Formosa sp. Hel1_33_131: one gene and its partner. Each later gene encodes a partner of the first gene's protein in a complex. Links are inferred from orthologs where the notes say so. Each region holds a gene or a part of one and is shown on either strand. Other genes may lie near its edges. The genes, in order: carB and carA.

Region 1 (8,918 bases):
AACAGCTCTGGATTTTAACCAGATTCCCTTTTAATTGAATATTCATAAAGCAAATATCCAAACCAAAATTCGGGTCAAATGTAAAAAATTCTAATACATATAGATGGAATTAATCGAATTATTATTATTTTTGTAGAAAATAATTCCTATGTCAAATACCTACTTGTCTAAAAAACAAATCGTTATAATAGCATTTATGCTTGTTGCTATTTTATTTAGACTGATGCCCCACCTCCCAAATTTCACTCCTATTACCGCAATTGCTCTTTTTGGTGGTCTTTATTTTACCAATAAATCTATGGCGTATTTAGTGCCAATTTTTATCATGATATTATCGGATTTGTTTCTAGGGTTTCATTCCATTTCAATCTTTGTATATGCTGCCTTTTTAGGGGTCAGTTTTATTGGAACCCAAACCAAAAAACCGAGTGTCTTTACAATTCTCTTAGGCAGTGTTAGTTTTTTCGTCATTACTAATTTTGGCGTATGGCTTCTGTCTTATCCAAAAAACTTAACAGGTTTCATCGAATGCTACACCCTTGCAATTCCATTTTTTAGAAATTCACTTTTAGGAGATTTCTTTTATTCTGGTGTGATGATTCTTGGGTTTAATTTTGTTCAGAAAAAATATCTTAATTTAGCCTAAGAGATTCATCTCTTTTGATTTTCTTTTAACCAAACACCTTTTTAAAAGGTTTAACTTATCTATTATGGAATTTATCATTCTGGCTTGTATTGTGATTGGCTTTGTTTTACTGGCTTTATATTTAAAACGACCCAATACCAGTATTGAGCTGCAATTGGAACAACAATTAGAACAGAAAGATTCTAGAATCTCACAGTTAGAAAAAGAAGGCATTGAAAAAGAAACAAATCTTTCCAATTTAAATAAACAGTTAGAAATTGCTTCTGCAAAAACAGAAGCCTTTGAACAACTTAAAATTGAAAAAGCAAAATTAGAAGAAGGTATAAAACGACTCGAAATTGAGCGAAATAATTTGAAAGGGGAAACGATTTCATTACAAAAAGCAGAAGAAGGCAGACAACTTGAATCGAATAAAAACATTGCTGCTACTGTGACCCTTCAGCACTCTTTAGAAAAAGAGAAAGCCCGTTTAAACGATGAACGTGTTAAAGAAAAGGAAGTTTTTTTAGAGAAGATGAAACACAAATGGTCTGAACACGAAAAAGATGTTCAAAACCATATTCAACAAATATGTAGAAATAACATTATTACTTACATCAGTCAAGAAGACTTTCCGCATCCCAGAAACAAACCTGATAATTCTATTGAAATCATGGATCAGTTGGTTGTGTTTGATGCTAAAAGTCCCGCAAATGACGATTTGACAAACTTCCCAAAATATATCAAGCTACAAACTGAAAGTTTGAAAAAATATGCTAAGCATGATAATGTGAAAAATGATTTGTTTTTAGTAATCCCTTCTAACACCTTAGATGTCATTGATCAGTTTCATTACAATATTGGCGATTATAACGTGTTTATTATTACCAAAGATGCTCTAGAACCTATTATTTTAAGTTTAAAGAAAATTGAAGAGTATGAGTTTGCTGACAAGCTAAGCCCTGAAGATCGCGATAATGTTTGTAGAATCATTGGTAAATTTGCACACACTACCAAAAGGCGTATTCAAATTGATGAGTTTTTTGCACGTGAATTTTTAGACACTTTAAGCAAGGCTGGCACACAACTCCCAAGAGATATTTTAGAAAATGTTATTAAGTTTGAAAATGCTGAAAAGCTAAATCCTCCTATGGAAAAGCGAAATAAACAGATCTTAACCAAAGATTTAAAAGACCAAGTTGATAAGCTCGAAAATGAAATGCAACTTCGTGAAATCCCAAAAATTGTGACTAAAATAGACTTTGAAAACTAACTGTTATGGGACACTATTTAAAACGAGCGTGCTAGATTAAATCCAAAATACACATCGCCTTCGCCCCAATCACCCGTACTGGTTCCAAAAACGCCGTTGGTATTCATGGATTGAGAATTGGTGAAATGTAGTTGGAAAATGTGCCCTCCAGTTTCTAAATCGACTCCAATAGAAAACGGGTTGTTGTATAATGAAGTAGCGCTTCGGTTCAAATGCATGCCATATTCCATATTCACCGACCAACGTTTTCCTAACTTATAACGGCTTCCAAATGCCACTGCATACTGAGAGTTTTCTTGTAAATCATCAATCACGTAGTTGTCATGAAAAAATGTAGGAGCCACTAAAAGAGAGAGTTCTTTTGTTATTTTACGAGAAATCAATAATTGTCCCACATAACTCAAACGGTGCTCAAAAATCAACTTAGGCAAGTTGTCCGTATCCAGTGCCGTGTTTACTAAAATGGAGGCGTATCCTACGATTGTAAATGGCATTTTACCTTCTTGCTGTTTAAGCAATCCAAACTTAGTACCAACTTCATAGATCTTTTGATTAGAGCTTCTAGAAGCACTGACATTAAAGTTGTCTGAAATTCCATACACAAAGTTCAAATGCGTCACGGCTTCGTCCAATCCAAAAAGATTTTCAAAACCATTTTTGACCGTTCCAAATCGGTGCGATACAATAAAGTTAAACCCTTTTTTGGCTACTAACTTTGTGGACTCAAAATTAATCACCTTCAACCCTTTGAATACTGCCGAAGCATATACAGGAGCTTGGTCATCTGTATCAATTTCACTCAATAAATCTTCTTGAGAAAAAAGAATCACACTAAAAAGTAAAAACAGGGAAGTAAGAGATTTTTTCATTGGTTAAAGTTAAAAAAAACCATTAGAAATACATCTAATGGTTTTTAAAATTATAATATATCGTTGTTATTTTTTAATAATACGCTTTGTTTGAGAAAAATCAGGGGTGCTAATGTTCATAATAAAAACTCCTGCACTCCACTCAGACGTATTGATTTTTGAATTCCACTGGTCCATTTCAGCTTGAAAAACCAAGCTTCCTAAAACACTGTACACCGCAACGGTTGCTTTTTGTATGCTCGCTGGAAACTCTACATTCAGTTCTAAATCTGCTGGATTTGGATACACATCAAATTCTGGCATTACAGCAATTGTTTCAGTACCCAATGTGGAAGCAGCAGAGCCTTTATTTGCAGCATGGTAACCAAAAGTGCCAGCACCTTTAGCCCAGAGTAATGCGAGGGCTATATTGTTTGTGGTCGTAAACACATAATCTTTAGCATCGCCTGTATTTAAATCTCTAGTCGCTACAACCGTACGTACCCCACTAGTTACTGTATTGCTTGATTGTGTCCAATCTTGATTGCCAGTGCCATCAGTTGGAGGTGTAACTTGTCCATTCAAATATCGATCTTGAAGACCAGAGCTATCATATACGATAACATCTTTATTTGTGCTTCCCATGCCTGTTGCATCCAATGCAACCGCTAACCAATCATTCTCAGGTAGAACCATTGTCATGGTAACTTCACTAGAGGTAACATCAAACTGCACAGTACATCCAGTGGTAAGTGCGACTTGACCTGTGGAAACGTTTTGCGCGAATCCGTAAGAGGAGATTAATAATGTTAAAATAAAAGTAATTTTTTTCATAGTATTTGTATTAAGGATTATTTATTTAAAATTGTGTTTAAGGTTTTATCGTTGTGCATTTTTGCAAAATCTAAAGGGGATTGGCCGACATTGTTTTTCATAAAAGCGCTGGCGTCTGCGTCCATTAATAGGGTGGCGAGCTCTTGATTGTTAAACATCACCGCATAGTGCAAAGCAGTAGCACCGTTGGCATCGGTAAGGTTGGGATCTGCTCCGGCATCTATCAAGGCTTTGGCAATTTCTACATGTCCTTTGACCACAGCAGCCATTAAAGGCGTACCATCTTTACTATTTCCGTTGATGTTGTCAACTTTATTTATTAAGTAGTTGGCAACTTCAAGGTTGTTATAATAAGCCGCTAAGGTGAGTGGCGAACTTCCTCTGTTGTTTAGTGAATCTACTATTTTTGGATTTGTAGTGTAAAAGACGTCCATTTCTTCAGCTGTTCCTGTACGTGCACAGTCAAACACATCAGTTTGTGCCAATGAAAAATTGAAAGCTAAAATAAGTAACAGGTACTTCATATATTATTTTATAATACTACATTGATCGAGTTTAATCTCTTCTAATAAATCATCATATCCGATGCAACGGCCTTTAACTGCAATCGAATCGTTTACTTTTAAATCACTATTTAGAGTCTCAAATTGACCATAAATTTTATTACTAATTGTAACGCTATTTGCGTTTATAGAGGTTATAACCCCTGAAACTATAATCGTTTGATCTAAATATTTTAATTCTGCTTGTTGAGAATCCTCTGTAAATTCATTAAAAAGAGATTCTGCATCTAACGTATAACTAACCGTTTCTTCACTAATGGATCGGTGGTCTGGATACATATAATTGTATGCAATTATTATACCAAATACTATAATTATACTAAATATTATTTTGTTTCTCATAAACACCAATATAGTTAAACAAAAATAAAGATTAATATTGAATTATATATTGACTAAACAAAAAAAGAATTAAATTTGAATTTACAAATTTATCCATCCCTATGAAAATTACATCATTTATTGTTACAATTACGTTTGCCTTTTTGATGCTCTCTTGTACAAATGCGAGTGAAAGTGATCTGATAGAGCAAGTAGATCCAGAAATAGTGATTACGTACACAGAACACATTAAGACTGTATTTGACTCCAACTGTATTGCTTGTCATTCCAATCCACCAATCAATGGTGCTGGAGTGCCTTTAACAACACTTGGCGAAGTTCAAAGTTCTATTGAAAACACAAATCTTATAGATCGTATCAACAAGCAATCTGGTGAAGGCGGCTTTATGCCCCTCGGCGGATCGCGAATGCCACAAGCATCTATTGATTTAATTATACAGTGGCAAACAGAAGGATTTGCTGAATAACTTAAAAAATAAGAAGATGAAACATATATACCTACTATTCGCCTTTGCTTCTGTTATTGGGTTTTCTCAAGAGAAATACCTCACCAAATCAGGGCTGCTCAATTTTGAAGCTAGTGTTGAAGCCTTTGAAGAAATAAAGGCCACCAATACTAATGTGACCGCAATTTTAAATACAGCCAATGGGCAATTTGCAGCCCTCGCCCTCGTCAAAGGATTCCGTTTTAAAAATGCGCTTATGGAAGAGCATTTTAATGAAAATTATGCGGAATCAGATGAATTCCCCAAAGCTATTTTTAAAGGAGAGCTCACTGATTTTTCTATAGAAAACCTTCAAACCACCTATAGTATCAACGGGACGTTGAGTTTTCATGGGGTTACAAAACCACTTGAAAATGTTTCTGTGGAAATCATACCTTCTAAAAATTCGTTCAACTTTAAAGGATCGTTTGAAATAACTCCAAATGATTTTGATATTGAAATTCCAAGTATTGTCAGTTCAAAAATTGCGGACAGCGTTACTGTTGTTTTTGACTTTGAGCTGGTAAAAAAATAATCATTAAGGTAGCCATAAAAAAAGCTCAGATTTGTCAATCTGAATTTATTTCAGATTCTAAAACAAAATGAATTTCAGTTAATTGAGATTCTGAAATAAATTCAGAATGACAGAAATTCTAATTTTAAACAACCTCTTCTTTTCAATACATGTCATAGAAATCAGAATGAAAAATTTATTTACTCAAGTACATTTTTCTTCTAGAATATAGATTATAAAATTCATCGTCCTTAAGGCTGTCTATAAAGAGGATACTTTCTCCTGTACTTTTCATTTCAGGACCCAGTTGTTTGTTGACATTTGGAAACTTGTTAAACGAGAATACAGGTTGTTTGATGGCATAGCCTTCCAAATGTGGTTTGAAATCAAAATCTGTGACTTTCTTCTCACCTAACATCACTTTAGTCGCATAATTTACATAGGGTTCGCCATAGGCTTTCGCTATAAATGGAACCGTACGAGACGCTCTTGGATTCGCTTCAATGATATAAACCATATCATCTTTCACCGCAAACTGTATATTAATCAGACCGACCGTATTCAGCGCTAAGGCGATTTTTTTGGTATGGTCCTTTATTTGTTGCATTACTAAATTGCCTAAATTAAACGGTGGCAAGGTTGCATTACTATCGCCTGAGTGAATTCCACAAGGTTCAATATGCTCCATGATTCCAATGATATACACATTTTCACCATCGCAAATCGCATCGGCTTCAGCTTCAATTGCGCCATCCAAATAATGATCTAATAACAACTGATTGCCTGGCATTCTGCTTTGTAATTCAACAACGTGTTTTTCTAACTCTTCCTTGTTAATTACAATTTTCATTCCCTGTCCTCCAAGTACATAAGACGGACGCACTAAGATTGGAAAATCCAATATATCAGCAATCGCAGCTGCCTCATCGGCCGTGGTGGCAATGTCAAATTCTGGATACGGAATGTTATTGTCTTTCAAAAGATTGGAAAACAAGCCTCTGTCTTCCGCTAAATCCAAAGATTCAAAACTGGTTCCTAATATTTTTACGCCGTATTTTGTTAATTTTTCAGCAAGTTTCAAAGCCGTTTGACCTCCCAACTGAACAATCACCCCTTCCGGTTTTTCATGTTTGATGATGTCGTAAATATGTTCCCAAAATACAGGTTCAAAATATAATTTATCAGCCGTATCAAAATCAGTCGAAACCGTTTCTGGGTTACAGTTGATCATAATGGTTTCATAGCCACACTCTGCAGCCGCTAACACTCCGTGTACACAACAGTAATCAAATTCAATTCCTTGACCAATTCGGTTAGGACCCGAACCTAATACAATTACTTTTTTCTTATCGGAAACAACACTTTCATTATCCGAATAACGTTTGCCATCAGCCGTTTCCATATCACTTTCAAAGGTTGAATAGTAATAAGGGGTTTTGGCTTCAAACTCAGCAGCACAAGTGTCCACTAATTTATAAACCCGATTGACGCCTAATTCTTCTCGTTTGTTATACACTTGACTTTCCAAACAACCCAACATGTGGGCTATCTGACGATCGCCATACCCTTTTTGTTTCGCTTCAAGCAATAACGGTTTTTCTATGGTATCAATTTTAAACGTAGAAATTTCATTTTTAAGCAAATGTAATTCCTCATACTGTTTCAAAAACCACATGTCAATTTTAGTGATCTCATGAATACGACTCAGTGGAATTCCCATCTGAATGGCATCATAAATAATGAACACACGGTCCCATGAAGCGTATGTTAGTTTTTCAATAATTTGATTGTAATCTTTATTTTCTTTGCCGTCGGCACCTAAACCATTTCGTTTGATTTCGAGCGATTGAGTTGCTTTGTGAAGTGCTTCTTGGAACGAGCGTCCAATCCCCATGACTTCTCCAACAGATTTCATTTGCAATCCTAAGGTACGATCGGAGCCTTCAAATTTATCAAAGTTCCATCGTGGAATTTTAACAATCACATAATCCAAGGTCGGTTCAAATAATGCCGAAGTTGATTTTGTAATTTGATTTTTTAATTCATCTAAATGATACCCTAAAGCTAATTTAGCTGCAATTTTTGCAATGGGATAGCCCGTTGCTTTACTGGCTAATGCCGAAGAACGCGATACTCGTGGATTGATTTCGATGGCAATAATATCTTCTTTCTCATCTGGAGACACTGCAAACTGAACGTTACATCCGCCTGCAAAATCGCCAATACTGCGCATCATGTGGATGGCCATATCACGCATACGCTGATAGGTACGATCACTTAATGTCATCGCGGGAGCCACTGTGATAGAGTCCCCTGTATGAATCCCCATAGGATCCATATTTTCAATCGAACAAATAATGACGACATTGTCATTAGAATCTCTTAGCAATTCTAATTCATATTCTTTCCAACCTAATAAAGCCTTGTCAATCATCACTTCATGAATGGGAGAAACTTCCAATCCACGGGTTAGTAATTCATCAAAATCTTCTTCTTTATGTACAATGGCAGCACCATCACCTCCTAAAGTGAAAGAAGCTCTAATGACGAGTGGAAAACCAAATTCTTGTGCAATTTCTTTTCCTTTTAAGAAAGAAGTTGCTGTCGCTTGTGGCGCCATTGGAATCCCAATCTTAAGCATCAACTCACGGAACTTCTCTCTGTCTTCTGTAATATTAATAGCATCAATATCGACCCCTATAATATCCACATCGAAATCGGCCCAAATTCCTTTTTCGTCCGCTTCAATACAAAGGTTTAAAGCCGTCTGTCCTCCCATGGTCGGTAATACCGCATCAATTTGAGGATGGTCTTTTAAAATTTTGATAATTGACTTGGTGGTTAATGGTAGTAGATACACATGATCGGCCATCGCTGGATCCGTCATGATGGTTGCTGGATTTGAATTGATCAGAATGGTTTCAATCCCATCTTCTCTAAGCGAGCGCAATGCTTGTGTTCCGGAATAGTCAAATTCACAAGCCTGTCCGATGACGATGGGTCCCGAACCTATAATTAAAATGGATTTAAGATCTTTATTTTTAGGCATTTTTTAATGTAATTGATTGTAGTATAATAAGATACAAAATTAAGTAACGTTTGGATATAAAAAAAGGCATTGCGACTAGCAATACCTTTAATATGTTAACAATTGTTAATCATTATTTTTTATGACGAAGTTCAGAAGATACACTGATTTTTTTTCTTCCCTTTGCACGTCTTCTAGCAAGAACTTTTCTCCCATTGGCAGAAGCCATTCTTTCTCTAAAACCATGTTTATTTTTTCTTTTCCTTTTCGATGGTTGAAACGTTCTTTTCATTTTAGTATATTTTTAAAACTTTTTGTAGTGTTGTTATCTTTAAAAAATGCGCTCAAGTCCTTACTTAAAGCGCGGTGCAAATATACAAAGAGTTTTTACTTTGACAAACCTAAT
Region 2 (8,434 bases), 1.7 Mb from region 1 along the record:
CAGTAGCTGCTGTTGAAACGACTACAACTTCAGAAGAGGAAGAGTAAACGTTAAGTTTGTGTTAAATTCATAAGGGTGAGCTTTTTAGTTCACCCTTTTTTCGTTACAATTGTATAACCCAAATTTTAACATTATGAATTTTTCTAAACTCCTTCTACTTTGTTTATTCACTACACTGTCTTATGCGCAGTATGATGTCACTACAGTTGGTAATGACCCTACGTCCCTTTATACCACTGGAATGTGGGTAATTGACAAAGGGACTTCTAATACAATTGAAGGCTCTTATTATTTATCGACTAACTGGTATTCCAAAGGCTATTTAACTGATAATGATGGAAAAGTTATTCCTGTGTCAGGATTGAATTATGACACCAAAGCCGACGCCTTTGTCGTTAAAGTTGAAATAGATTCAATTTTCATGTTCAACGATCTTGGAATAAAAGAAGTCCATTTAAATAATAAAAAATTCAAAAAATTCAAAAACATCAAAGATATCAAGCATTCATATTTTGAAGTTCTTGCGTATTCAAACGATATTAAAATTTTGAAACATCATGGAAAACAACTTATAAAGGGAATTAAGAATCCTATGACTCAGATAACTGCTCCTGATAAACTCGTTGATGTCAAGAGATTTTTTTTCATAAACGGCGATAAGATAACTGAAACAAAACTAACTAAAAATCAGTTTTGTAAATTTTTCGATTCCAAATCCAAACTTATTAGAGCTTATATTTCTGAAAATAACATCTCTTTAAAAGATGAAAAATATCTTCAAAAGATTTTAAATTACCATAATACACTATAATGTTAATAAGCATTTAAAATTTTAAGGATAAACTTTTTTAGTTTATCCTTTTTTTTGTGCAATTTTGCAAAACCTTACAAGACTTCAAAAAATAATGAAATACACAACACGAAAAAAAGCCGTCTTACTTCTTGCAGATGGAACCATTTTTTATGGAAAAGCGATAGGCAAAGAAGGAACTGCTTTTGGAGAAGTTTGCTTTAATACCGGAATGACAGGCTATCAAGAGATTTTTACCGATCCATCTTATTTTGGACAACTGATGGTGACAACCAACCCTCACATCGGAAATTACGGAGTTAATGAAACAGAAATGGAATCTGATTCCATTAAAATTGCGGGACTCATTTGTAAAAACTTTAGCTATAACTATTCTCGTGTCGATGCGAGTGGTTCGCTAGTAGACTTTTTAGACTCAAATAATTTATTCGCAATTTCAGATGTAGATACTAGAGCACTCGTCAGCTATATTCGCGAAAATGGTGCTATGAATGCTGTCATTTCTACCGTAGTGGATAACATAGAGGGTCTTAAAAAACAGCTAGCTGAAATTCCACAAATGGAAGGACTAGAGTTAGCCTCTAAAGTATCAACCAAACAACCTTACTTTTTTGGAGATGAAAACGCAACCTACAAAATCGCTACCCTCGATATTGGAGTTAAGAAAAATATTCTACGGAATTTTGCAAAACGCGATGTCTATATAAAAGTATTTCCATACAACTCAACCTTTGAAGAATTGAGTTCGTGGAACCCAGATGGCTATTTCTTATCAAATGGACCTGGAGATCCAGAACCTTTGGTGGAAGCACAAGCTTTAGCAAAAACCATCATCGATAAAAACTTACCCTTATTCGGAATTTGTTTAGGACACCAAGTGATTGCCTTGGCAAATGGCGTTTCTACCTATAAAATGCACAACGGACACAGAGGGATCAACCACCCTGTTAAAAACCTTGTGACAGGCAAAGGAGAAATTACCTCTCAAAACCATGGTTTTGCAGTCAATAGAGAAGAAGCTGAAGCGCACAGCGATTTAGAAGTGACGCATCTGCATTTAAATGACGACACCGTTGCAGGAATTGCAATGAAGTCTAAAAACTGTTTCTCTGTACAATACCATCCAGAAGCCAGTCCAGGACCTCACGATTCTTCTTATTTGTTTGACCAGTTCATTCAAAATCTAAAATAAAAAACGTTTCAAAAGGCATCTAATATTAAATTAGATGCCTTTTTTCAGCTACTACAACGTTTTAGCTAATAAATCGTATAAATCTACTCGAGAATAATTCTAAAAAAATTCATTTTCGTAAATTTGCAAACTATAAATAACTTAAATACAAGACTATGAGTATCATAATTAACATTCATGCACGTCAAATTTTAGACTCAAGGGGAAATCCTACAGTAGAAGTTGACGTTACCACAGAAAACGGATTTATTGGAAGAGCAGCAGTTCCCTCTGGTGCATCTACTGGAGAACATGAAGCGGTTGAATTACGCGATGGCGGATCTGCTTACATGGGTAAAGGCGTTTTGAAAGCGGTTGAAAATGTGAATGCGATTATTGCTCAAGAATTGTTGGGTGTTTCTGTATTTGAACAAAACCTAATCGATCAAATTATGATTGACTTGGACGGAACTCCAAACAAATCAAAGTTAGGTGCCAACGCAATTCTAGGGGTGTCTCTAGCAGCTTCAAAAGCGGCTGCGGCTGAACTCGGAATGCCATTATACCGTTACGTAGGTGGCGTGAGTGCAAACACATTGCCAGTCCCAATGATGAACATCATCAACGGAGGATCGCACAGTGACGCACCGATTGCATTTCAAGAATTTATGGTGATGCCAGTAAAAGCTAAAAACTTCACCCACGCTATGCAAATGGGAACAGAAATTTTCCATAACCTTAAAAAAGTATTACACGACAGAGGTCTAAGTACCGCTGTTGGTGATGAAGGTGGTTTTGCTCCAAACTTAGAAGGTGGAACAGAAGATGCTTTAGAAACGATTGCAATAGCAGTTAAGAATGCAGGATATACTTTAGGAGATGATGTTATGATCGCTTTGGATTGTGCTGCCGCAGAATTTTATGTAGATGGTCATTACGACTATACAAAATTTGAAGGTGAAAAAGGAAAAATACGTACAAGCCAACAACAAGCAGATTACTTAGCGGAATTAGCGGCAAACTACCCAATCATCTCTATTGAAGATGGAATGGATGAAAATGACTGGGAAGGATGGAAATACCTTACCGACAAAATAGGCGACAAAGTTCAACTTGTTGGAGATGATTTATTTGTAACCAATGTAGAACGTCTTTCTAGAGGAATTGAAAATAACATAGCCAATTCAATCTTGATTAAAGTGAATCAAATTGGAACACTAACCGAAACCATTGCAGCCGTGAATATGGCACACAATGCAGGCTTCACGTCTGTAATGTCGCACCGTTCAGGAGAAACTGAAGACAATACCATTGCCGATCTTGCAGTGGCTTTAAATACAGGTCAAATCAAAACAGGGTCTGCGTCACGAAGTGACCGTATGGCAAAATACAACCAACTCCTTCGTATTGAGGAAGAATTAGGTGAAACTGCTTATTTCCCACAAGAAAAAGCATTTAAAATAAAGTAAACAACTTACTTGTAGATAAATAAATAGGCTGCCCGAAAAGGCAGTCTTTTTTTGTGATATTTTTTAAAGTCCCAAACACAACAATAATTGCAGTAAAACACATTATTTTTAAAAACAGAACACCACTCAGATTTTTTCCCTCTTAGGCTTCTTCGATAAAACATTTTTTTTTTGTAAATTCGCTACTCATTATTCAAGCACAAATAATACATCTCAAAAAATGTCAAATAAAGCAATTTTAGAAATCAACGGTGAAAAACATGAGCTCCCCACATTTACGGGCTCTGAAAATGAAGTCGCTATTGATATCAGCTCCTTGAGAGCAGTCACCAAAGGAGTTACAACCATCGATCCAGGTTTTAAAAACACGGGTTCTTGTGTGAGTGAAATCACATTTTTGGATGGTGAAAAAGGAATCCTTAGATACAGAGGCTATTCCATTGAAGAATTAGCTGAAAAAGCTGATTTTTTAGAAGTTGCCTATTTATTGATTTTTGGCGAATTACCGACCAAAGAAGCCTTAGATAAATTTCATGCAGACATTAAATCGGAATCCATTGTAGATGACGATATCAGAAAAATAATAGATGCATTTCCAAAATCTGCACACCCAATGGGAGTCTTGTCGTCATTAACAAGTGCACTGACAGCTTTTAATCCTTCATCCGTCAATGTAGATTCTGAAAAGGACATGTACAATTCTGTGGTACGTATCTTAGGGAAGTTTCCTGTTTTAGTGGCTTGGGCCATGCGTAAAAAACAAGGGCTGCCATTAGATTACGGAGACAACTCTTTAGGCTATGTAGAAAACGTCCTGAAAATGATGTTCAAGCAACCGAATGAAGAATACGTCCAAAACGAAGTCTTGGTCAATGCCTTAAATAAACTACTCATCCTTCATGCCGATCATGAGCAAAACTGTTCGACCTCTACCGTTCGAATCGTTGGATCTTCGCATGCAGGTTTATTTGCCTCTATCTCAGCAGGAATTTCGGCGCTTTGGGGCCCTCTTCACGGAGGTGCTAATCAAGCCGTCTTAGAAATGTTGGAAGCCATTAAAGAAGATGGTGGAGATACTAAAAAATACATGGCAAAGGCCAAAGACAAAAGTGATCCTTTTAGATTGATGGGCTTTGGACATAGAGTCTATAAAAATTTCGATCCACGAGCTAAAATCATCAAAGTCACTGCCGACGAAGTCTTAAACGATTTAGGAGTCGAAGACCCTATTTTGGACATCGCCAAAGGACTGGAGCAAGAAGCATTAACTGATGCGTACTTTATTGATAGAAAATTATATCCAAACGTCGATTTTTACTCTGGAATCATCTATCGTGCGATGGGTATTCCCGTAGAAATGTTTACCGTGATGTTTGCCTTAGGACGCCTCCCAGGTTGGATTGGGCAATGGCGCGAAATGCGTTTGCGTAAAGAACCAATTGGTCGTCCACGTCAAATTTATACAGGTAGTACACTACGCCCGTTTAAGTCTGTAGCCAAAAAATAGACCTTACTAAAGGATCATAAACAATGCTGAAACTTCATGTAAATAACGAGTATGCACGTTTGAAAGCGGTTCTTTTTGGAACGGCACAAAACAATGGCTCTACACCCTCTGCTGAAAGTTGTTACGATCCCAACAGCTTATCACACGTCTTAGCAGGAACCTATCCAACTGAAGTAGATATGCAAAATGAAATGTCGGCCGTACTAGCCGTATTTCAAAAATATGATGTTGAAGTTTTTCGCCCAAACACCATCGAAAATTGCAATCAAATATTTGCGCGTGATATTGCCTTTGTCATCGATACGAAATTTATTAAATCCAATATACTTCCCGATCGTGCCGAAGAGTACAAAGCATTAGAAACGCTTTTAGAAAAAATCAATCCAGAGGATATCATAGAACTTCCAGAAGACTGCCATGTTGAAGGTGGTGATGTTATTATATCAAATGATTATATTTTTATTGGAGTCTATTCTGGACTCGATTATCCAGACCATATTACAGCCCGAACCAACCTTCAGGCAGCGGAAGCAATTCAAAAATTATTCCCACTAAAAACGGTTAAAACGTTTGAGCTTCGCAAATCAAATTCAAACCCGCTTGAAAACGCACTCCATTTAGATTGTTGTTTTCAGCCTTTAGGACACGGAAAAGCACTGATTCATGATCAAGGGTTTTTAAATAAAACAGACTACGAGTGGCTCCTTAATTTTTTCGGAAAAGACAATGTTTTTGTAGCAACTCAAGAGGAAATGTCTCAAATGAATTGCAACGTATTTTCTATATCCGAGGATGTTGTGATATCCGAACAAAATTTCACACGCTTAAATACTTGGCTTGTTGCTCAAGGATTTACAGTTGAAGAAGTGCCTTATGCCGAAATATCAAAACAAGGAGGTTTACTCCGTTGTTCAACCCTTCCTTTAAACAGAAACTAAAATGTCACAAATTACCAATACAGTTCTAATGATTCGCCCTGTCCAATTTCGTATGAACGAACAAACAGCCGTGAACAATTTCTATCAAAAATCCTTAGGAAACACCCTTCCTGAAACAGTCAACACAAAGGCTGCGAAAGAGTTTGATAGCATGGTTAAAAAACTTAAAAAAGCAGGTATCAATGTGATTGTTGTTGACGACACTAAAGACTTTGACACGCCCGATTCAATTTTTCCAAACAACTGGATTTCATTTCACGAAAATGGCACCATCGGATTGTATCCTATGTTTGCCGAAAACCGACGTCTGGAACGTAAGGACTCGATTTTAGAAGCTGTAGAAACTGAAGGTTTCAAGATTGAAACGGTTGTGGATTACACAGAAGCAGAAGCGGATGGTTTTTATTTAGAAGGCACCGGCAGTATTCTGTTGGATCGTGTGAATAGCAAAGCCTATTGTGCAATCTCAGCAAGAGCGGATGAAGAATTGTTTATCGAGTTTTGTGAAGATTTTGAATACACTCCCGTAGTATTTTCAGCCTATCAAACGGTCAATGACAAACGCGAACTCATCTACCATACCAACGTGATGATGTGTTTAGGAAACACCTTTGCAGTGGTTTGTTTGGCAAGTATTGATGATAAAAAAGAACGTAAGAACCTTCTTAAACACCTTCATGAAGATGGAAAGAAAGTCATTGAAATATCTGAGGACCAAGTCAATAATTTTGCAGGGAACATGCTGCAGCTCAAGGATGCCGATGACGCTAGCTATTTGGTAATGAGTCAGTCAGCTTTTGATTCGTTACGACCCGCTCAAGTTCAGTTGTTAGAAGCCCATGCAACCATTATATCAAGTTCTTTAGAGACGATAGAAGCTTGTGGTGGTGGCAGCGCACGTTGCATGATGGCTGAAGTGTTTTTGCCTAAAACAGCGTCAAATTAGGATTAAAAAAAATGTATCTTTGTGACTGAAATCAGATAGACAATGACACTTCAGGAATCCTTATCACAACATATAAAGCAAGCGTTTGTAACGCTCTACAATACCTCATTAGAAACGGTTGAATTTCAGGCAACTCGTAAAGATTTTGAGGGCGATATGACCGTCGTTACCTTTTCTATGCTTCGGACCATAAAAATGAACCCTGCCGAATTGGGAGAAAATTTAGGGACGTATCTGTGTGAACATGTCGATGAAGTGGTACGTTATAATGTGGTCAAAGGATTTTTAAATCTAGTACTTTCGGATGCCTATTTTATGTCGTTCTTTCAAACCGTACATGCGAATCCTACCTTTGGTTTTGTAACCCCTTCAACAGATCAGGCAATGATGGTTGAATATTCATCTCCAAACACCAATAAGCCCCTCCATTTAGGACACGTTAGAAACAATCTTTTAGGGTATAGTGTAGCCGAAATTTTGAAAGCGTCAGGCAAAAAGGTATATAAAACTCAAATCATCAACGACCGTGGTATTCATATTTGTAAAAGTATGGTGGCATGGCAGCGGTATGGCAATAATGAAACTCCAGAATCTACAGGATTGAAAGGGGACAAACTAGTCGGAAATTACTATGTAAAATTTGATCAAGTTTATAAAGAAGAAATTAAAGATTTAGAAGTAAAAGGACTTTCTGTTGACGACGCAAAAGCACAAGCCCCTATCTTATTAGAAGCAAAAGAAATGCTTTTAAAGTGGGAAGCCGGCGATACCGCTGTCGTATCACTTTGGGAACAAATGAATGCATGGGTCTATGCTGGATTTGAAGTCACTTATAAATCACTAGGTGTCAATTTTGATAGCTATTATTACGAGAGTCAAACCTATTTATTAGGAAAATCATTTATAAAGGGAGGACTTCAAAATGGTGTCTTTATTAAAAAAGAAGACGGTTCTGTTTGGTGTGATTTAACACCCGACGGATTGGACGAAAAAATAGTTTTAAGAGCCGATGGAACTGCGGTCTATATGACCCAAGATATCGGAACAGCAATCCAACGATTGAAAGATTTCCCGGATGTTGGAGGAATGGTTTACACTGTAGGGAATGAACAAGATTATCATTTTAAAGTCTTGTTTTTAATCTTAAAAAAATTAGGATTTGACTGGGCTAAAAACCTCACACATCTAAGCTATGGCATGGTTGATTTGCCAAGCGGTAAGATGAAAAGTCGTGAAGGTACTGTAGTGGATGCAGACGATCTAATCGTTGAAATGGCTTCTACCGCCAAAGATATTTCGCAAGAATTAGGAAAACTAGAAGGCTATTCAGACAGTGAAAAAGCCGAAACCTATGGAACGATTGGCTTGGGTGCGCTGAAGTATTTTATTTTGAAAGTTGATCCAAAAAAACGCATTTTATTCGACCCCCAAGCCTCGGTAGATTTTCAAGGGAATACAGGGCCGTTTATACAATATACCTATGCGCGAATTCAAGCCATTCTAAGAAAATCACCTGTAGAAACAGAGGGCGCGACTTCTTTAGAGTATGCGTTGCATGATAAAGAAAAATCACTTCTCAAGCAATTACAACT

What was found.
Region 2: the proteins of carB (region 1) and carA are in contact, whole or in part, in a solved structure (PDB 1KEE), measured with the Escherichia coli proteins. The link is inferred for Formosa sp. Hel1_33_131 from one-to-one orthologs.

The regions. Positions count from the first base shown.
Region 1 is NZ_CP017260.1:2,466,131-2,475,048, reverse strand. Bases 5,481-8,918 are described here. They hold carB (carbamoyl-phosphate synthase large subunit), read right to left. Parts: upstream 8,534-8,918; coding sequence 5,681-8,533; downstream 5,481-5,680. Other genes in these bases: rpmH (50S ribosomal protein L34), read right to left, coding at 8,646-8,804; FORMB_RS11390 (YceI family protein), read left to right, coding at 5,481-5,505. Outside these bases: FORMB_RS11425 (DUF6580 family putative transport protein), read left to right, coding at 149-646; FORMB_RS11420 (hypothetical protein), read left to right, coding at 711-1,898; FORMB_RS11415 (DUF5777 family beta-barrel protein), read right to left, coding at 1,916-2,767; FORMB_RS11410 (T9SS type A sorting domain-containing protein), read right to left, coding at 2,834-3,580; FORMB_RS11405 (ankyrin repeat domain-containing protein), read right to left, coding at 3,598-4,104; FORMB_RS11400 (OB-fold protein), read right to left, coding at 4,108-4,485; FORMB_RS11395 (c-type cytochrome), read left to right, coding at 4,587-4,952; more of FORMB_RS11390, read left to right, coding at 4,969-5,480. UniProt on the Escherichia coli protein: Large subunit of the glutamine-dependent carbamoyl phosphate synthetase (CPSase).
Region 2 is NZ_CP017260.1:768,773-777,206, reverse strand. What follows is about bases 1-2,954. They hold carA (glutamine-hydrolyzing carbamoyl-phosphate synthase small subunit), read left to right. Parts: upstream 1-905; coding sequence 906-2,003; downstream 2,004-2,954. Other genes in these bases: eno (phosphopyruvate hydratase), read left to right, coding at 2,159-2,954; FORMB_RS03390 (hypothetical protein), read left to right, coding at 134-811; rplQ (50S ribosomal protein L17), read left to right, coding at 1-47. In the rest of the region: more of eno, read left to right, coding at 2,955-3,451; FORMB_RS03375 (citrate synthase), read left to right, coding at 3,672-4,958; FORMB_RS03370 (dimethylarginine dimethylaminohydrolase family protein), read left to right, coding at 4,982-5,896; citrulline utilization hydrolase CtlX, read left to right, coding at 5,898-6,842; argS (arginine--tRNA ligase), read left to right, coding at 6,885-8,434. UniProt on the Escherichia coli protein: Small subunit of the glutamine-dependent carbamoyl phosphate synthetase (CPSase).